DNA from 4 places in the Pantoea sp. SGAir0184 genome. Region 3 is predicted to be linked to each of the others. Evidence: predicted binding sites of a transcription regulator. Region 3 holds the regulator's gene; each other region holds the start of a gene.
The links. The regulator PhoB, encoded in region 3, activates phosphate uptake and scavenging genes when phosphate is short. The targets are predictions, from matches to a motif close to CTGTCATAAAACTGNCNNAT.
Positions count from the first base shown of each region.

Region 1 (5,119 bases), 1.2 Mb from region 3:
GCTTCGAAGAAGAGGGCATCTTCAACCGTCAGACCGGTCAGTCGTTCCTCGACAACATCCTGACGCGCGGCGGTTCCGAAGAGCCGATGGAGCTGTTCAAACGCTTCCGCGGCCGTGAACCGCAGCTGGATGCGATGCTGGAACACTACGGAATTCAGGGATAAGCCTGCTTGTGAAGATCGGTTTAGTGGATGAAACAGGCGCCGGAGACGGCGCCTTATTACATTTGGCGCAGCGCTGGGGGCTGGAGCAGGACGACAGCGCCACGCTGGCGCTGGTGCTGACAGCGCAGCATCTGGAGCTGCGTAAAGTGGACGAGCCGAAGCTCGGCGGCATCTTTGTCGATTTCGTTTCCGGCGCGATGGCGCACCGGCGCAAATTTGGCGGCGGACGTGGCGAAGCGGTGGCGAAAGCGGTGGGCATCAAAGGGGATTATCTGCCCGACGTGGTGGATGCGACGGCGGGGCTGGGACGTGATGCCTTTGTGCTGGCCGCGCTGGGCTGTCGCGTGCGTATGCTGGAGCGTCATCCGGTGGTCGCGGCGCTGCTGGAAGATGGTTTGCGGCGTGGCTATGAAGATGCGGAGATCGGCGGCTGGCTGCGCGAGCGCCTGACGCTGCTGCATGTGGTCAGCCAGCAGGCGCTGAGTGATATCACGCCGGCACCGGACGTGGTGTATCTCGATCCGATGTATCCGCACCGGCAGAAAAGCGCGCTGGTGAAGAAGGAGATGCGGGTGTTTCAGTCGCTGGTGGGGCCGGACGAGGATGCCGATGCGCTGCTCGAACCGGCGCGCCGTCTGGCAAAGAAGCGCATCGTGGTGAAGCGCCCGGATTACGCACCGCCGCTGGCCGGCGTCGCCACCCAATCGGCGGTAGTGACCAAAAGCCACCGTTTCGATATTTATCCGCCGTTGGTTCAGGCGGTGCGGCAATAAAACAGGTCGGCATCAATGCCGACCCTACAGCGTTAATGTTCATTGCAGGTTCGCCATTGATGGCGACCGAATCGCACCACATCCTGCAGGTTCGCCATTGATGGCGACCGAATCGCACCGTATCCTGTAGGGTCGCCATTCATGGCGACCGAATCACGCCGTATCCCTGCAGGGTCGCCATTGAGGGCGACCGAATCCGGTCCCGGCGACCCCACGCCTCGCGGTTATTCCTCTTCCTCGTCGCGCAGCGGCACAATCAGCATATCGATATGCACGGTATTGATCAGCTGGCGCGCCGACGACATCAGCTTGCTCCAGAAATCCTGATGATGGCCGCACACCACCAAATCGACATCGTATTTTTTAATCGCGTCCACCAGCACCTGGCCGAGATCGCCGCTGCCGCTCAGGGTTTCGCTAATCGGGTAACCGGCGTTGGTAGAAAGCTCGCGCAGCGCGGTGTGTGTCTCTTCCGAAATACGCTTCTGCATATCGCCGAGGTTGACGTCAATCAGCCCGGTGTAGAGATCTGAATAGTTCACGTCAACGTGAATCAGCGAGATTTTTGCATCATAAGGACGGGCCAGTGATACCGCTTTATCAACCAGTAACTGGCTTTCCGGGGAAAGGTCTACTGCAATCAGGATGTGTTTATAAGCCATGATAAAACTCCTTTCTCAAGATTCTGGGGGAACCCGAATTTCTGCCGTTCGGCTGGCGTAATCCTTTGCGCGTAACGGCGATGAAGCGCCACCAACCACAATGTCAGCCACGCAGGCGAATAATTGTTATATCCCGAGTATAGCCAGAGTAGGTAGCAAATGCTGCAAACCGAAGCCCGGCTGTGAGTCAGATCATGGGTTATCGCTTTTTTCGCTCGCGCTGAACGAAAATCATCGCTGGAAAAAATTTAAACAGATCTCCTACACTGAAAATGAGGGCCACTCCCGTCCGGGTAGCGCGCTCAGGTCCGCATAACAACAATGCAATTCGATTCATCTGTGGCTGGTTTATTTCCCGTGGGGCGTCTGCAGCTTTTCCCCGCTGCAGGTAACGTCATTGCGGCTCCAGCCGGGAGGGGAACATGATCAGCACTATCGCGCTTTTTTGGGCTCTGTGTGTGGTTTGTCTGGTGAATATGGCGCGTTACTTCTCATCGTTGCGCTCACTGCTGGCGGTGCTGCGCGGGTGCGATCCGTTGCTGTATCAGTATGTTGATGGTGCCGGTTTCTTTACATCCCACGGTCAGCCGAGCAAGCAGGTGCGGCTGGTGCGCTATATCTGGGAGAAACGCTATCGCGATCATCACGACGATGAATTCATTCGTCGCTGCGAGCGGGTGCGCGGTCAGTTTGTTCTGACCAGCGGGCTGTGTTTTCTGGTGGTGGTGAGCCTGATCGCTTTAGCGATTTGGCACTGAGAGGGGGAGCGGGTTCTGTCGCGGCGCGCTGTGTTGTATTCGCAACGCACCACGGCAGAACCGTGCAACGCTGAAGCGTTAAATCAGCTTCAGCGCAATCCAGTACAGCGAGCCAGACAGCAAAATACACACTGGCAGGGTGAATACCCAGGCCATTGCGATATTTTTGATGGTGCGGCTTTGCAGCCCACCGCCATCCACCAGCATGGTACCGGCGACCGACGATGACAGAATGTGCGTGGTCGAAACCGGCATCCCGGTGTAGCTGGCGATACCAATCGACACCGCAGCCGTTACCTGGGCCGACATGCCCTGCGCATACGTCATGCCTTTTTTACCGATCTTCTCGCCGATGGTGGTCGCCACGCGGCGCCAGCCAATCATGGTACCGATGCCGAGCGCCAGCGCGACCGCCACGATAATCCATACCGGCGCATACTCGATGGTGCCGAGCAGATCGCCTTTCAGCTTATTGAGGAAGCGCTTATCGTCGGCGCTGGTCTCCGGCAGCTTAGCGGCTTTGTCCGCGGTGTCGGAGATGCACAGCAGCAGACGACGCATCTGACCGCGCTGGTCAGGCGTGAGATCGCTGTAGCTCTGCAGGTTACCCAGCAGACCCTGCGCACGGTTAATCGCATCGAGCGCACGGGAGCTATCACAATGGAACTCCTGCGGGCCGCCGAGCGACTCTTCCGGCGTCGGCACCGCCGGTGGCGCCATCTGCACGATGTGCGTCAGCGACTGGCCGTGCTGCTGGTAATACTGCTCCAGATGGTTCACCGCATCGCGCGTACGGGTGATGTCATAACCGGAGGCATTCATATTCACCACAAAGCCCGCCGGCGCGACGCCAATCAGCACCAGCATGATCAGGCCGATGCCTTTCTGACCGTCATTGGCACCGTGCGAATAGCTCACGCCAATGGCGGAGACAATCAGCGCGATACGCGTCCAGAACGGCGGCTTTTTCTTGCCGTCGATCTTCTCGCGGTCAGCAGGCGTCATGTGGATGCGAGCCCGTTTTTTGGTGCTGCTCCAGTAGCGACGCAGCAGGAAAATCAGGCCACCCGCAATGATCAGACCAACAATCGGCGACAGAATCAGGGAGAGGAAAATATTGATGACTTTCGGCAGGTTCAGCGCATCCACCACCGACGTGCCGGTCATCAGCGCATTGGTGAGACCAATACCGATGATAGCGCCGATCAGCGTGTGCGAACTGGACGCCGGTAAGCCGAGATACCAGGTACCGAGGTTCCAGATAATCGCCGCCAGCAACATGGAGAACACCATGGCGAGCCCATGCGCCGAACCGACATTCAACAGCAAATCGGTTGGCAGCATATGCACGATGGCATAAGCCACGCTCAAACCGCCGAGCAGCACACCTAAGAAGTTGAACACACCGGCCATCACAACCGCCAGTTGCGCCCGCATCGCACGGGTGTAAATGACTGTAGCGACCGCGTTGGCAGTGTCGTGAAAGCCGTTGATTGCTTCGTAAAACAACACAAACAGCAGAGCAAGAACCAATAACAGGCCGGTGCTTAGGTCAAGACCAGCAAACAGATGTAGCATAAACGTTACGCCATTTTGGAGGACATGAACGCGGCGCATTATCTGCGACAACGTGCGCTATGGGAAAGAAAAATATAGCTCTTTTTTGTCTTAAATTTGTCATCCGGCAGGTAATTAAGGACAAAAAGACCGGAAAATGAGCAAGTTACAATATGACACATTTACGGCTTTTTTTTGACGCTGGCGCGAAAAGCCGCAGATCTCTACAATCAGCGCCTTTCAATCAGGTGGGTTAAGGCCGTGGAAAAATTTGACGTTATCATTATTGGTGCAGGCGCGGCCGGCATGTTCTGCGCGGCACAGGCCGGGCAATTGGGCCGTCGCGTGCTGCTGCTGGATAACGGCAAGAAAGCAGGGCGCAAAATCCTGATGTCCGGCGGCGGCCGCTGCAACTTCACCAATCTCTACACCGAACCGGCGGCGTATCTGTCGCATAATCCGCACTTTTGCAAATCGGCGCTGGCGCGTTATACCCAGTGGGATTTCATCGATCTGGTTAATCGTCACGGCATCGCGTATCACGAGAAAACCCTTGGCCAGCTGTTCTGCGATGACTCGGCGCAGCAGATTGTCGACCTGCTGCTGAAAGAGTGTGAAGCCGGCCAGGTGACGCTGCGGCTGCGCAGCGAAGTGCTGAGCGTGGCGCGCGACGACGACGGTTATACGCTGCAGCTGAATGGCTCGGCGGTTCGCGCGGACAAACTGGTGATCGCCAGCGGTGGTCTGTCGATGCCGGGACTGGGGGCAACACCGTTCGGTTATAAGGTGGCGGAGCAGTTTGGCCTGCGCGTCCATCCAACGCGCGCCGCGCTGGTACCGTTTACGCTGCATAAGCCGCTGCTGGAGCAACTGAACACGCTTTCCGGCGTGGCGCTGCCGACCACCATTACCGCTCAGGACGGCACGCTGTTTAAAGAGGCGATGCTGTTTACCCACCGCGGCCTGTCCGGTCCGGCGGTGCTGCAGATCTCCAGCTACTGGCAGCCGGGCGAGTTTGTCACCGTCAACCTGTCGCCGGAGACCGCGCTGGACGATTTTATCGACGTGCAGCGCACGGCGCATCCCAACCTCAGCCTGAAAAACAGCCTGGCGAAGATCCTGCCGAAGCGGCTGGTGGAAGTGTTGCAGGAGCTGCAGCAGATTCCCGACGTGACGCTGAAGCAGCTTAACAGCAAGCAGCAGAG
Region 1 covers NZ_CP028050.1:210,141-215,259, forward strand. Annotated here, with positions in the region: gene prlC (oligopeptidase A) at 1-164, shown strand, start outside; gene rsmJ (16S rRNA (guanine(1516)-N(2))-methyltransferase RsmJ) at 173-937, shown strand; gene uspA (universal stress protein UspA) at 1,162-1,599, opposite strand; gene uspB (universal stress protein UspB) at 2,022-2,357, shown strand; gene pitA (inorganic phosphate transporter PitA) at 2,436-3,935, opposite strand; gene C1N60_RS00980 (BaiN/RdsA family NAD(P)/FAD-dependent oxidoreductase) at 4,176-5,119, shown strand, end outside.
Region 1: a site for PhoB is predicted at 4,021-4,040, ahead of pitA (inorganic phosphate transporter PitA). Genes of this name have one in related genera too.

Region 2 (5,119 bases), 750 kb from region 3:
TAACGCCCATCAGCGCCTGAAAGATACCCTGCCGACGCTGGAAGTGATTGGCAGCAACGCCGATGACGCGGTGCCGCAGACGCTGCGTAAATTATTCCTCGCCTGAATAAAACGGGCCGGTATTCACCGGCCCGCTCAGATTATGCCTGCTGCTGCTTGTGGCGATGCTCGCTGACCATGGTCAGCAGCAGTAACACCACCGCCAGCACCGATCCGACAATCATCACTAAGAAACCGCCGTCCCAGCCGAAGAAATCCACGGTGTAACCGACAATCGCACTGGCCGCCACCGATCCACCGAGATAGCCGAACAGACCGGTAAAGCCTGCCGCAGTGCCGGCCGCTTTTTTCGGTGCCAGCTCCAGCGCGTGCAGACCAATCAGCATCACCGGACCGTAGATCAGGAAGCCAATGACGATCATGCAGATCATATCTATGCCCGGATTGCCCGGCGGGTTCAGCCAGTAAATGATGGTGGCGATGGTCACCAGCGTCATGAAAAACACCCCGGTGGCACCGCGATTGCCGCGGAATACCTTGTCCGACATCCAGCCGCACAGCAGCGTGCCCGGAATCCCGGCGTATTCGTACAGGAAATAGGCCCACGAGGATTTATCCAGCGTGAAGTGCTTCACCTCTTTCAGATAGGTCGGTGACCAGTCGAGGATGCCGTAGCGCAGCAGATAAACGAATACGTTGGCCAGCGCGATGTACCACAGCAGCTTATTCGGCAGCACGTACTGCATGAAAATCTGCTTCGCCGTCAGCTCCTGTTCGTGGTTCTCGCTGTAATCCGGCGGATAGTCATTCTTCCATGCCTCAATCGGCGGCAGCCCACACGACTGCGGCGTATCGCGCATCAGCGCAAAAGCGATGATGGCGACGAGGATGGCACCAAACGCCGGCATATAGAGCGCAGCTTTCCAGTCGTTAAACCACGCCATGCCGAGCAGAAACAGCAGCGGAGGAATGCCGCCACCCACGTTGTGCGCGCAGTTCCATACCGACACAATGCCGCCGCGCTCTTTCTGCGACCACCAGTGCACCATGGTGCGTCCGCACGGTGGCCAGCCCATGCCCTGGAACCAGCCACACAGAAACAGCAGCACGAACATCACCATGATGCTTGAGGTTGCCCACGGCACGAAGCCCATCACCAGCATCACGGCGGCGGCGAGAATCAGGCCGGCGGGCAAAAATACCCGCGGGTTGGAGCGATCCGAGACCGATCCCATGATGAATTTGGAAAAACCGTAGGCGATGGAGATGCCGGAGAGGGCAAAGCCAAGGTCGCCGCGGGAAAAGCCCTGTTCGACCAGGTAAGGCATCGCCAGCGCAAAGTTTTTGCGCACCAGATAATAGGCGGCGTAGCCAAAGAAAATGCCGAAGAAGATCTGCCAGCGCAGACGACGATAGAGCGGATCGACGCGATCATCCGCCACCTGGGGCTGGTGTGGTGCAGGTTTAAAAATACTCAACATCAGAATGGCCCTCCAAGGGCGCAATATAGTTATCGATTCCCAGCAGGTTGGGGCAAAAAAAGTACGACAGCGAACAGAAAGCAACCTTTCCATTTCGCGCACAGAATAGTGATGGTTACGCGCAGTTACTGTGACGTGTGACACATATGTTACAGTTTTATGGCAATAAAGAGCGATATAAACCAGTAAATGTTGGATTTCGCGCATTTCTGTCAGAGAAAACGGCGCGCTGCCTCATAAAAATCGCCGCCCGTCGGTCAACCCGCCATGCGGACGCGTGCCTGCTGACCGGGCAGGGAAGATGCGATCGTGTTTAATTTCATCACATGTCAACCAGATTATCCCGCCAGCGCGCTGTAGTTTGTTTACACTAGCGCCAGTGTTGAACTTTAGGATACATAACCGTGCTGTTGCTGATCGTTACCACCATTCTGTGGGCTTTTTCTTTTAGTTTAATCGGGGAGTATCTGGCGGGGCAGGTGGATACCTGGTTCTCGGTGCTGATGCGTTTAGGCCTGGCGGCGCTGGTCTTTCTGCCGTTTCTGCGCTGGCGCGGTTACCGCGCCTCAACGTTGCTGCTCTATATGCTGGTGGGCATGCTGCAATTAGGCATCATGTATCTGATCAGCTTTGAGGCTTATCTCTATCTCAGCGTGCCGGAATTCCTGCTGTTTACGGTGATGACGCCGCTGTATGTCACGCTGATTTATGACCTGCTCAGCAAGCGCCCGCTGCGCATTGGCTATGCCTTTAGCGCCCTGCTGGCGGTGCTCGGTGCGGCCATTATCCGCTACGACAAAGTCAGCGATGATTTCTGGTTCGGACTGCTGCTGGTGCAGGCGGCTAACATCTGCTTTGCGATTGGCATGGTGGGCTATAAGCGCCTGCAGGAAGTCCGTCCAATGCCGCAGCACACCGCGTTCTCGTGGTTCTATCTTGGCGCGGTGCTGATCGCGGTGATCGCCTGGTGCATCTGGGGCAATCCGCATAAGCTGCCGACCACCACGCTGCAGTGGGGTGTGCTGGTATGGCTGGGCGTGGCCGCGTCCGGGCTGGGTTACTTCATGTGGAACTACGGCGCGACCCAGGTCGATGCCGGGACGCTGGGCATTATGAACAACATGCACGTGCCGGCAGGATTACTGGTGAATTTGGCGATCTGGCAGGAGAAGCCGCACTGGCCGAGCTTTATCGCCGGGGCGATAGTGATTTTTGCGTCCCTGTACGTGCATAAACGCTGGGTACTGGGACACACGGCCAAAAGCGGCAGTTCAGGCGCTTAGCTTTTTTTCGCGGGTGTCGATGGCCGCTGAATCAGCGTTAAGCCTTTCAGGAAGTTACGCAGAATCTGGTCACCGCACTCGCGATAATTTTTATGATCCGGGTTGCGGAAAATCGCGCCGATTTCAGCCTGTGACACCTTGAAGTTAGCCTTCAGTAAGATATCCGGGATATCGGTGGTTTTCAGCGCGAAGGCGATGCGTAACTTCTTGAGAAAGATATTATTATTCATGCGGCGCTCAACCGACGGGGCCGGCGCGTCTTCGCTTTTGCCGCGACGGTAGAAAATCAGACCGTTGAGGAAGTAGCCCATCAGCACATCCGGCAGTTTACGAAACGCCTCATCGTCATCTTTCTTCAGCCACGCCTGCACATCTTCACGCGGTACTTCACTGCCCGCCAGCGCAAAAATCTCCACCACTTTGCTGTCGCTCAAATCCAGCATATAGCGCACGCTGCGCAGCACATCATTATTGGTCATGGTGAAACTCTCCGGTAGCGGTTAAGGCGGCGCATTATAGAGCAGGCAGGGCAGGGATAACAGCACGGGCGCCATTGGCCGCCCGCGGCATCAGGACGAGACCGGCTGCAGGGAGCCGGGGCGCGAGGCATCGCGCACGTAAGGCAGGTGCTCGCAGGCGTGCTGACGGGCAAAGCGCACAAAGGCCTCCAGCACCGGCTGCCGCTGCTCGCCATCGCGCATCGCCGCGTATAAACGGCTCCACAATCCGTCGCCCAGCGTGCGTGTCACCACCAGCCCCTGGTGCTCAAAGCTCTCTACCACCCAGTGCGGCAGCGCGGCAATGCCCATGCCGGCCGACACCATCTGGATCAGCAACAGCGTATTATCCACGCTCTTCAGCGCCGGGCTGACGCCGGCTGGCTGTAAGAAGTTACGCCACACGTCCAGCCGCTGACGCTGTACCGGATAGATCATCAGCACCTCATCGGCCAAATCTTCCGGCGTGATGTGAGCCAGTTGCGCCAGACGGTGATCCGGCGCCAGCACCAGCCGCACCTCAAAATCAAACATCGGCGCATAGAACAAACCGCTGCGCGGCAGAATATCGGACGTCAGCACCACGTCCAGTTCGCCCTGCTGCAGCGCCGGCTGCGGATCAAAGGTCACGCCGGATTTGAAGTCCATCACTACCTGCGGCCAGCTCTGACGGAAATTGTTCAGGGCCGGCGTCAGCCACTGGATGCAGCTGTGGCATTCGATAGCGATGCGCAACGTGGTCTGATGCGGCTCATGACAGGCCTGCAGCGCCTGCTGGATCTGCGGCAGAATCTGCTCCGCCAGCTGCAACAGAATCTCTCCCTGCGGCGTAAAACGGAGCGGCTGGCTCTTACGCACGAACAGCCGGAAGCCCAGCCGCTGTTCCAGGTCGCTGAACTGGTGAGACAACGCCGATTGCGTCTGATGAAGCTGGGCGGCGGCGGCAGCCAGCGAGCCGGTGTGCCGTAACGCCTGCAGCGTCCGCAGGTGTTTGAGTTCGATCATGAGAGTCCTTCACATCGAGATTGAACAAATTGCGCTTGAGACACATACAGTACCCGCAGATTATAGCGGTGTAAACATCTGGACGGCTAAACATCTCAGACAGACGCGACGGCCACTTTACCTTTGTCCAGCTAACACGCTCAGCGCACGGCAGGATTGCCCGCTGGATGAACGTAAATCGGTTGCTGCGACTGTCGCACAGCGAACAACTTCTGGAGAATCTCACATGACCATTCTGAACCATACTCTCGGTTTCCCTCGCGTCGGACTGCGCCGCGAACTGAAAAAAGCGCAGGAAAGCTACTGGGCCGGGAACAGCTCACAGGACGAACTGCTGGCGGTGGGTCGTGAACTGCGCGCCCGTCACTGGCAGCAGCAGAAAGACGCCGGTGTTGATCTGCTGCCGGTCGGCGATTTTGCCTGGTACGATCACGTACTGACCACCAGTCTGCTGCTCGGTAACGTACCGGCACGGCACCAGAATAAAGACGGCTCGATTGACCTCGACACCCTGTTCCGTATCGGCCGCGGTCGTGCGCCCAGCGGTGAGCCTGCGGCGGCGGCAGAGATGACCAAATGGTTTAACACCAACTATCACTACATCGTGCCGGAATTTACCCAGGGTCAGCAGTTCCGTCTCAGCTGGACGCAACTGCTGGACGAGGTGGATGAAGCGCTGGCGCTCGGCCACGCCATCAAACCGGTGCTGCTGGGGCCGGTGACCTATTTGTGGCTGGGTAAGGTGAAAGGTGACGCCTTTGACCGTCTGTCACTGCTGCAGGCCATTCTGCCGGTGTACCGTCAGGTGCTGGCTGAACTGCGTCAGCGCGGCATCGAATTGGTGCAGATTGAT
Region 2 covers NZ_CP028050.1:3,974,627-3,979,745, reverse strand. Annotated here, with positions in the region: gene yigL (sugar/pyridoxal phosphate phosphatase YigL) at 1-106, shown strand, start outside; gene glpT (glycerol-3-phosphate transporter) at 141-1,481, opposite strand; gene C1N60_RS18800 (carboxylate/amino acid/amine transporter) at 1,886-2,764, shown strand; gene C1N60_RS18795 (YehS family protein) at 2,761-3,243, opposite strand; gene metR (HTH-type transcriptional regulator MetR) at 3,334-4,266, opposite strand; gene metE (5-methyltetrahydropteroyltriglutamate--homocysteine S-methyltransferase) at 4,493-5,119, shown strand, end outside.
Region 2: a site for PhoB is predicted at 1,628-1,647, ahead of glpT (glycerol-3-phosphate transporter). Genes of this name have one in related genera too.

Region 3 (5,119 bases):
CCATAAGAGTGACATGCCGCCCTGCCGGCGGCAATAGAAGAAAATTCAGGGGACGTGAAAAAAATTCATGATCGGTCAGCGTGAATTAGTTTTGCGCAATCGCCGCGCGCGCCTGCGCGATCTGGCTGTCGGACAGCGGCAGGTAGCCGGCCTCCGTTACGCGGCGCTGGCCCTGCGCAGAGAGCACCTGCTGCAGAAAGGCGGCGACCAGCGGCGGCAGCGGTTTGCCGGGCGCCTTGTTAGCGTAAATATACAGCGGGCGCGACCACGGATAACGGCCGCTGCGGATCGATTCGGCATCTGGCATAACGCTGTCGCCGCTGGCGGTGACGATTGGCAGGGTTTTCACGCCGCTCAGGTGAAAGCCAAAGCTGGCGTAGCCGATGCTGTTCGGCGTGCTGGCGACCGCCTGCACCACCGCCGCCGAGCCGGGAAACTCCGCGACGTCAGCGCGGAAATCGCCGCGACACAGCGCCTGCTGCTTGAAAAAGCCCCAGGTGCCGGAAGCGGAGTTACGGCCAAAGCGCTGAATACTGCGCGTTGCCCAGTTCGCCGTATGCAGGCCAACATCGCCCCAGCGCTGTGGCACCTGCTGTGCGCCGCATAGCCGGGTAACGGAGAACAGCGCATCCAGCTGCGGCTGACTGATGGACGGCAGCGGATTGTCCTGATTAACCACCACCACCAGCGCATCCATCGCCACCGGCACCGCCAGCGGCGCATAGCCATAGCGCGCGATAAACAGCTGACGCTCATCCACCTGCATCGGACGGCTCATGGCGCCAAGCTGAGCGGCCCCGGCGGCCAGCGCGGTCGGCGCCGTCGACGATCCCGCCGCCTGCACCTGCACATTAACGCCCGGCGACTGACGGCTGAAATCTTCGCCCCACAGCGTCATCAGATAGCCCAGCGTGTCCGAGCCCACGCTGCTCAGGTTGCCGGTCAGCATGCTTTGCTGAGCCGTCGCCAGCAGCGGGCACAGTAATAAAAGAGAGAGCAGCAGTGATTTCATCACAGAGTCCGGTGGCGTTTACTGCGCCACATTCTCGCGGATTCCGTTCGCCACAATCAAGCGCGGTGGCAGCACGAAGCGGAAGCAGGTTTCCTGATGCGGCACGCTGCTGATCTCCAGCCGCGTGGTGTGGTGGCCGAGCGCGTGCTTAACAATGGCCAGCCCCAGCCCGCTGCCGCCGGTGGCGCGCGAGCGCGCTTTATCCACGCGGTAGAAGCGTTCGGTCAGGCGCGGCAGATGCTCCTCGCTGATGCCGGGCCCGTTGTCGCACACTTTAAATTCGGCGCCCTGTTTGGTGCGCAGCCAGCTGATGTCGATGCGCGTGCCATCCGGCGTGTGGTTCACCGCGTTATACACCAGATTGGAAATCGCACTGCGCAGCTGTTCATCATTGCCGAACACCTTCAGGTGCGGATCAGTGTGGAAATGGATGCTGTGCCGGCCCTGGCTGAGGGTTTCTGCCTCGCGTTGCAACAGCAGCAGCATGGTCGGCACATCCACCGTCTCTTTCAGGTCAATGGCGGGAGCCGCTTCGATGCGTGACAGCGTCAGCAACTGCTTCACCAGGCTGTCCATGCGTCGCGTTTGCTCCTGCATGGTACTGAGCGCCTTGCTGCGGGTGCGCTCGTTCATCCCGGCATCGTCCATCATCTCCAGATAGCCCTGCAGCACCGTCAGCGGGGTACGCAGTTCATGGCTGACGTTGGCGAAGAAGTTACGCCGCGCTCCTTCCAGCTGGTGCATCTGGGTGACGTCACGCGCCACCATCAGCCACTGACCTTCGCTGTAAGGCATGACGCGGAATTCCATATGATGCTGATTATTCAGCACCAGCGTCAGCGGCTTGTTGAAGTCGCGCTGGCGGATATAGCGGGAGAATTCAGGGTAGCGCAGCAGGTTGAGGATATTCTGGCCGTTATCTTCCGGCCAGCGCAGCCCGAGATGCTGCTGGGCCAGACCGTTACACCAGAAAATGGTGCCCTCTTCGGTGGTGAGCACCACTGCGTCCGGCAGCGACTCGGCCCCGCTGCGAAAGCGTTTGATCAGATTGCCCAGCTCGCGCCGGCGGCGGCGATTGCGCAACTGCATTTGATACAGGCCGTAAAACAGCGGTTCCCAGCTGCCGCGCCCGGTGGGCGGCGTCATTGAACGATCAATCCACAGCCAGTGCGACAGCCGCATCAGATTTTTGAAGTGCCAGAACAGCACGCCGCACACGGCCAGTAACAGCCACCATGGCAGATAGCCAACCAGCAGACCCAGCACCAGCGCAGGCAGACACACCAGCGCCAGCTCGGTCAGTAATCTCTTCCAGGAGAGTCGTTCCAGCACGGTAAAAGACTCCGTTTAGTAGCGGGCAGAGAAACGATACCCTGTTCCGCGAACGGTTTGTACCATGCGATCGTGGCCGGAAACTTCCAGTGCTTTACGTAAACGACGGATATGCACATCCACGGTGCGGTCTTCCACATACACGTTAGTGCCCCACACGTGATTCAGCAGCTGTTCGCGGCTGTATACGCGCTCCGGATGCGTCATAAAGAAGTGCAGCAGTTTGTATTCGGTCGGTCCCATTTCCAGCGGCGTGGTTTCGGACATCACGCGATGCGAGGAGGGATCGAGGCTCAGCCCCTGCATCTCAATCACCTCTTCCACCGCCATCGGTGAGATGCGGCGCATCACGGCTTTAATGCGCGCCATCAGCTCTTTGGGCGAGAACGGCTTGGTGATGTAATCATCGGCGCCCACTTCCAGCCCGCGCACGCGATCTTCCTCTTCGCCGCGCGCCGTCAGCATCATCACCGGAATATCACGCGTCATGGCTTCACGCTTTAAATGTTTGATGAACTGAATGCCGCTGCCGCCGGGTAACATCCAGTCCAGCAGAATCAGATCGGGCCAGGGTTCGATCAGCTTGCCAATCGCGCTGTCATAGTCCTCAGCCTCAATCGGCTGGTAATCGTTTTGTTCCAGCACGAAACATAACATTTCACGGATGGGAGCTTCGTCTTCCACAACCAAAATGCGCTTAGCCATTATTACTCCTGCGATTGTGACAGCATGTCACGGGGGTTTGCGGCGCCATTATGCGTCAGTTTTGTGACACTTTTATGAAAAACCCACCTCATGATAATCAGATAAAAAGCGCAATTGTGACAACCGGTTTCGCTTTTTTTTCATTGCGTTGTTAAGCGGTTATACTGCCGCTTTGCGATAGCAGGCACGGAGCATTCATGCGCATTATTCACACCGCTGACTGGCATCTCGGTCAGTTCTTTTACAGCAAGAGCCGCGCCGCCGAGCACCAGCAATTCCTCGACTGGCTGCTGGCCGCGATTGTGCAGCATCAGGTGGATGCGCTGATCGTCGCTGGCGACCTCTTTGATACCGGTTCGCCGCCCAGCTACGCACGCGAACTGTTTAACCGTTTCGTGGTGGCGCTGCAGCCCAGCGGCTGCCAGCTGATTGTGCTGGCCGGCAACCATGATTCGGTCGCCACGCTGAATGAATCGCGCGAGCTGCTGGCCTGCCTCAATACCCGCGTCATTACCAGCGCCGCGCCCGGCGGCGAGCAGCAGGTGCTGACGCTGCAACAGCGCGACGGCACGCCGGGCGCGCTGCTGTGCGCCATTCCCTATCTGCGTCCGCGCGACATCCTGCGCAGCCAGGCGGGTCAGTCCGGTCGCGATAAGCAGCTGTCGCTGCTGCAGGCGATTGAGCAGCACTATCAGCACTGTTATGCCGCCGCCGTGGCGCAGCGCGAAGCCATGGGCAGTACGCTGCCGATCATCGCCACCGGGCATCTCACTACCGTGGGCGTCAGCAAGAGCGAATCGGTGCGTGATATCTACATCGGCACGCTGGACGCCTTTCCGGCGCAGGCCTTCCCGCCAGCCGACTACATTGCGCTGGGCCATATCCATCGCGCGCAGCGCATCGCCGACAGCGATCACATCCGCTACAGCGGTTCGCCGATTGCGCTCAGTTTTGATGAGCTGGGCCGCGAGAAAAGCGTATTCCTGCTGGAATTTAGCACCCGGCTGGAGTCCGTCACACCGCTGGTTATTCCGTCATTCCAGCCGATGCAGATGTTAAAAGGCGCCATGGCGGAGATCGAACAGCAACTGACCGCGTTTCACACCTATGAAGGCGATCTGCCGGTGTGGCTGGATATCGAAATCACTACTCAGGAGTACCTGAGCGACCTGCAGCGCCGCATCGAACAGCTTACCGAGTCGCTGCCGGTTGAGGTGCTGCTGGTGCGCCGCAGCCGCGATCAGCGTCAGCGCAGTCTGGCACGGCTGGAGAACGAAACCCTGAGCGAACTGAAAGTTGAAGAGGTATTTGCCCGCCGGCTGGCGCTGGAGGATCAGCTGGAGGATGAACAGCGCGCGCAGTTAACGCAGCTGTTTCGCAGCACGCTGGCGACGCTGGAGGATCCGGGCGCATGAAAATTCTGACGCTGCGTTTTAAAAATCTCAACGCGCTGCGCGGCGAGTGGTTTATCGATTTCCGCCGCGAGCCGTTTGCCAGCAACGGGCTGTTCGCCATCACCGGCGCCACCGGCGCGGGTAAAACCACGCTGCTGGATGCCATCTGTCTGGCGCTCTATCACCAGACGCCGCGCCTTGGAGGCCTGTCGCAGAGCGAAAATCAGCTGATGACGCGTGACACCGCTGAGTGCCTCGCCGAAGTGGAGTTTGAGATCAAAGGTGAAGCCTGGCGCGCCTTCTGGAGCCAGAACCGCGCGCGCGGCCTGGCGGAAGGTAAACTGCAGGCGCCGCGCGTCGAACTGGCGCGCGTGGCGGACAACCAGATCGTCGCCGATAAAGTCGGTGACAAGCTCAAAGCCATCGAAACCTTGTCCGGTCTCGATTTTGCCCGCTTCACCCGTTCTATGATGCTGTCGCAGGGGCAGTTTGCCGCCTTCCTCAATGCCAAACCCGGCGAGCGCGCCGAGCTGCTGGAGGAGCTGACCGGCACCGAAATCTACGGCCACATCTCGATGCAGATCTACGAGCGCTGGCGCACGGCGCGCGCGTCACTCGACACGCTGCGCGCCCGCGCCGGTGCGGTGCAGTTGCTCGACGACGCCCGCCGCGCCGA
Region 3 covers NZ_CP028050.1:3,227,991-3,233,109, forward strand. Annotated here, with positions in the region: gene C1N60_RS15395 (PstS family phosphate ABC transporter substrate-binding protein) at 86-1,012, opposite strand; gene phoR (phosphate regulon sensor histidine kinase PhoR) at 1,031-2,344, opposite strand; gene phoB (phosphate response regulator transcription factor PhoB) at 2,360-3,049, opposite strand; gene sbcD (exonuclease subunit SbcD) at 3,247-4,464, shown strand; gene C1N60_RS15415 (AAA family ATPase) at 4,461-5,119, shown strand, end outside.

Region 4 (5,119 bases), 630 kb from region 3:
CATCAGGGTGATGAAGATCAGCCAGAAAAACAGCGTGCGCAGCGGAAAACGAAACCATACCAGCGCAAACGCTGAGAGCATCGACACCGTGATTTTGCCCACGGTGATGCCCAGCGCCATGATCAGGCTGTTCAGCATCATCAGGCCAAACGCCGCGCTGCCGTTGACGCCATCGCGCCAGATGTGGGTGATGTTGTCGATGAGATGCGGGCCGGGCACCAGCGTCATCGGCACCTGATACACCGCATTGTTATCCAGCGTCGCGGCGACAAACGCCACGTACAGCGGGAACAGAATGGTCAGCACCCCCAGCGCCAGCAGCGTGTGGGCGAAGATATCCAGCCCGCGTCGGTTTTCAATCATTGGTATTGCACCTTACGCTCGACAAAGCGGAATTGCAGAATGGTCAGGCCGATAACCAGCAACATCAGCACCACCGACTGCGCGGCGGACGACGAGAGATCGAGCCCGGTGAAGCCTTCGCGGTAGATTTTGTAGATCAGCGTGGTTGTAGCCTGTACCGGCCCGCCGCCGGTGGCAGCATCAATCACCGGGAAGGTGTCGAAAAAGGCGTAAACCAGATTCACCACCAGCAGGAAAAAGCTGACCGGCGTAATCAGCGGCAGCGACAGATTAAAGAAACGGCGCACCGGTCCGGCACCGTCAATCGCCGCGGCTTCCACCAGCGATTTAGGAATGGACTGCAGCGCGGCAAAGAAAAACAGGAAGTTGTAGCTCATTTGCTGCCAGATCGACGCTAATACGATCAGGAACATCGCCTGACCGCTGTTCTGCGCATAGTTCCAGTTGTAGCCAAACTGGTTCAGCAGATGGCTGAACAGCCCCAGCCCCGGGTTGAACAGGAACATCCACAGCACCGCCGCAACCACCGGCGCTACCGCATAGGGCAGCAGCAGCAGCGTCTGATAGAGCTTTTTCAGCCGGATAACGTAATCCACCAGCGCCGCCAGCAGCAGCGAGAATGTCATGCCGCATACCGTCACCAGCGCGCTAAACACGAGGGTGGTCCAGAACGAATCAAGGTAGTAGTCGTCACTGAACAGGCGGCGGAAGTTATCAAGGCCAACAAAGGTGCTGGAGATGCCAAACGGATCGATGCTTTGCAGCGAGTACCACAGCGCCTCTCCGGCGGGCCAGAGAAAAAAGATCGCGGTGATCGCCAGCTGCGGTGCCACCAGCAGATACGGCAACAAACGGGCGCGGAAAACCGGACGTGATGATGAGGACATAGCAGGCTCGTCAGAAAGAGACAGCGGGACGGACTTACCCGTCCATCCCGCCATTACGGAGTTACTTCACTTGCTGTTCAAAGCGACGCAGCAGTTCGTTGCCGCGTTTCACCGCGTTGTCCAGCGCTGCCTGTGGCGACTGTTTGCCAGTCCACACGCCTTCCAGCTCTTCGTCGACGATGGTACGAATCTGCGGCATGTTGCCCAGACGCATACCTTTGGTGAACGGCAGCGGATCTTTATTCAGCATCTGCCGCGTGGCGATGTCCGCGCCCGGGTTTTTGTCATAGAAGCCCTGCTGTTTGGTCAGCTCATAAGCCGCGGTGGTGATCGGCAGATAACCGGTTTTCTGGTGCCATTCTGCCGCGATATCCGGCTGGGCGAGGAACTTCATGAACTCAGCCGCGCCTTTGTAAGTGGCGGCATCTTTGCCTTTCATCACCCACAGGCTGGCGCCACCGATAATGGCGTTCTGCGGTGCGTTCGGCACGGTGTCATCGTACGGCATCATGCCCACGCCAAAGTTGAATTTGGCGTAATGCTTAATGTCGGCCAGCGAACCGGATGAGGCGGTGGTGATACCGCAGTCGCCGTTATAGAACTTGGACGTCGACTCATCTTTACGGCCAAAGTAGGTGAAATCACCTTTCTTATTCATCTCTTCCAGCAGTTGGATGTGGCGCACCTGCACGGGTTTGTTGAACTCCAGCACCGCGTCGGTACCGTCAAAGCCGTTGTTTTTGGTGGCAACCGGCAGGCCATGCCAGGCGCTGAAGTTTTCGATCTGAATCCAGCCCTGCCAGCCGCTGGCATAGCCGCAGCTCATGCCGGCTTTACGCAGCGCGGCGGCATCCTGCGCCAGCGCCTGCCAGGTTTTCGGGGGCTGATCCGGATTAAGACCGGCTTTTTTGAACGCGTCTTTGTTGTAGTACAGCACCGGCGTGGAGCTGTTAAACGGCTGTGAGATCAGCTGGCCGTTGCTGTCGCTGTAGTAACCGGCAACCGCAGGAACAAACTGTTTCGGGTCCATCGGCACGCCGGCGTCTTTAAACACTTCATGCACCGGCACGATGGCTTTAGAGGCCATCATGGTGGCGGTGCCCACTTCGTAAACCTGCAGAATGGCCGGTGCCTTACCGCTGCGCACCGCAGCGATACCCGCGGCCAGGCTCTGCTCGTAGTTGCCTTTATAGGTCGGAACGATTTTGTAATCCGGGTGAGCCTGGTTAAAACGCTGTGCCAGAGAATCGACTTCTTTGCCTAACTCGCCTTCCATTGAGTGCCAGAAAGGGATTTCGGTAGCAGCCAGCGCATTACCGCTGATCGCCAGACCGAGCAGCAGACTCATCAGGCGGGGACGAAGCGTAAAAGCGGACATAAGGGTTTCCTGTGCTTGTGGCGCGCGCGATATCACGCATTTTTTGTTCGCGAAGTAACATGACACGGGGAAATGACGGAAAAATAACAGGATTATGACGGGAATATGACGGGGTAAGCGCAGGGACGATGGAGTGTAAGTGGGTGAGAATTATTTGTTATTCCGCACTCAGGTTAATGACCGTCGGCGGCGCAGTCAGATTACGGGCGGACAGCGCGCAGCCACCGCAGCGTACATGTAGTACGTGAGGATGGCGAGCACTGCCCAACCGCAATCTGACAAGTAAGCCAGGTCAGGCGCCTAAATACGCGCTTCTCACCGCTTCATTGGATAACAACGCTTCACCGCTATCCTCCAGCACCACGTGACCGTTCTCCAGCACGTAACCGCGATCGGCCAGCTTCAGCGCCTGGTTGGCGTTCTGCTCGACGAGGAAGATGGTCATGCCCTCTTTACGTAGCTGTTCGATGGTGTCGAAAATCTGCTGGATAATGATCGGCGCCAGACCCAGCGATGGCTCGTCCAGCAGCAGCAGGCGCGGCTGACTCATGAGCGCGCGGCCAATCGCCAGCATCTGCTGCTCACCGCCGGACATGGTGCCGGCGCGCTGCACTTTGCGCTCCGCCAGCCGGGGGAACAGCTGATAAACGCGCTCAATGCGCTCCTGATACTGCTGACGCGTCGCGAAAAAGCCGCCCATCGCCAGGTTCTCTTCCACCGTCATGCGCGAAAATACGCGCCGGCCTTCCGGTACGATGGCAATCGCTTCACGCATGATTTTTGCCGTCTGCCAGTCGGTAATCGTTTTGCCATCAAAGGTGATGGTGCCGCTGGTGGCGCGCGGCTCGCCACACAGCGTACCGAGCAGCGTGGTTTTACCCGCGCCGTTAGCGCCAATCAGCGTCACGATTTCGCCCTGACTGATATGCAGATTAATGTTATGCAGTGCCTGGATCGGGCCATAGTGCGCACTGACACCCTGTAAAGTTAAAATCGGGTTCGCCATGTTACGCCTCACCTAAATAAGCACGGATCACATCCGGGTTGTTACGCACTTCTTCCGGCGTACCGTTGGCCAGCGGCGTTCCCTGATTCACCACATAAATGCGGTCAGAAATGCCCATCACCAGTTTCATATCGTGTTCAATCAGCAACACCGTCACCTTGTGTTCGCCACGCAGTTCAGCGATCAGCTCATCCAGCTCGTGCGTTTCGCGCGGGTTGAGGCCGGCGGCCGGTTCGTCGAGCATCAGGATTTCCGGACGCGTCACCATGCAGCGGGCGATCTCCAGCCGGCGCTGCTGGCCGTAAGCCAGATTGCCGGCCTGGCGGTTAGCCAGCTCCAGCAGGCCAATGCGCTCCAGCCAGCTGGCCGCGCGGTCCAGCGCTTCGCTCTCGCCACGCCGGAACGCCGGGGTTTTAAACAGCCCGGAGAACACGCCGCTTTTCAAATGCTGATGCTGCGCCACCAGCAGGTTTTCAATCACCGTCATCTCACGGAACAGGCGCACGTGCTGGAAAGTTCGCACCACGCCCATGCGCGCGATCTTCTGCCCCGGCAGGCCCTGCAATGGCTGATCGCGCAGTTTGATGGTGCCGCCCGTTGGCTTATAGAAACCGGTCAGGCAGTTGAATACCGTGGTTTTCCCCGCCCCGTTCGGGCCAATCAGCGAGACGATCTCCTGCGGATGCAGTTCCAGCGCCACGTTGTTGACGGCCAGCAGGCCGCCGAAGCGCATCATCAGGCCTTCAACGGCTAATAAAGGCTGACTCATGCCTGCTCTCCTTGTTTTGCCTGTTTCAGCTTCAGGTGCGGACGCTTCATCGGCAGCAGCCCCTGCGGACGCCAGATCATCATCAGCACCATCAACCCACCGAGCACCAGCATGCTGTACTCGTTCAAATCACGCATCAGCTCGCGCGACACCACCAGCAGAATCGCGGCCAGGATCACCGCCAGCTGCGAACCCATGCCGCCCAGCACCACAATCGCCAGCACAAACGCGGACTCGACAAAAGTGAAAGATTCCGGGCTGACAAAGCCCTGACGCGCGGCAAACAGCGTACCGGCGAAACCGGCGAACACCGCGCTGATGGTAAAGGCCGTCAGCTTGATGCGCGTTGGGCTGAGACCGAGTGAACGGCAGGCAATCTCATCTTCACGCAGCGCTTCCCACGCGCGCCCCAGCGGCATGCGCAGCAAACGATTGATGACGAACAGCGTCAGCACCACCAGCAGCAGCGCCACCAGATAAAGGAAAATCACGCGGTGATTGGGATCGTACGCCAGGCCCGTCAGATCGTGGAAGGTGGTCCAGCCGCCTTCACTGACGCGCCGGCCAAATTCAATACCAAACAGGCTCGGCTTGGGGATCTGCGCGATTCCGTTGGGACCGCCAGTGATTGATGTGCTGTTCAGCAGCAGAATACGCACGATCTCACCAAAGCCGAGCGTCACAATCGCCAGATAGTCACCGCGCAGCCGCAGCAC
Region 4 covers NZ_CP028050.1:3,856,857-3,861,975, forward strand. Annotated here, with positions in the region: gene ugpE (sn-glycerol-3-phosphate ABC transporter permease UgpE) at 1-363, opposite strand, end outside; gene ugpA (sn-glycerol-3-phosphate ABC transporter permease UgpA) at 360-1,250, opposite strand; gene ugpB (sn-glycerol-3-phosphate ABC transporter substrate-binding protein UgpB) at 1,312-2,628, opposite strand; gene livF (high-affinity branched-chain amino acid ABC transporter ATP-binding protein LivF) at 2,921-3,634, opposite strand; gene livG (high-affinity branched-chain amino acid ABC transporter ATP-binding protein LivG) at 3,636-4,403, opposite strand; gene C1N60_RS18310 (high-affinity branched-chain amino acid ABC transporter permease LivM) at 4,400-5,119, opposite strand, start outside.
Region 4: a site for PhoB is predicted at 2,710-2,729, ahead of ugpB (sn-glycerol-3-phosphate ABC transporter substrate-binding protein UgpB). Genes of this name have one in related genera too.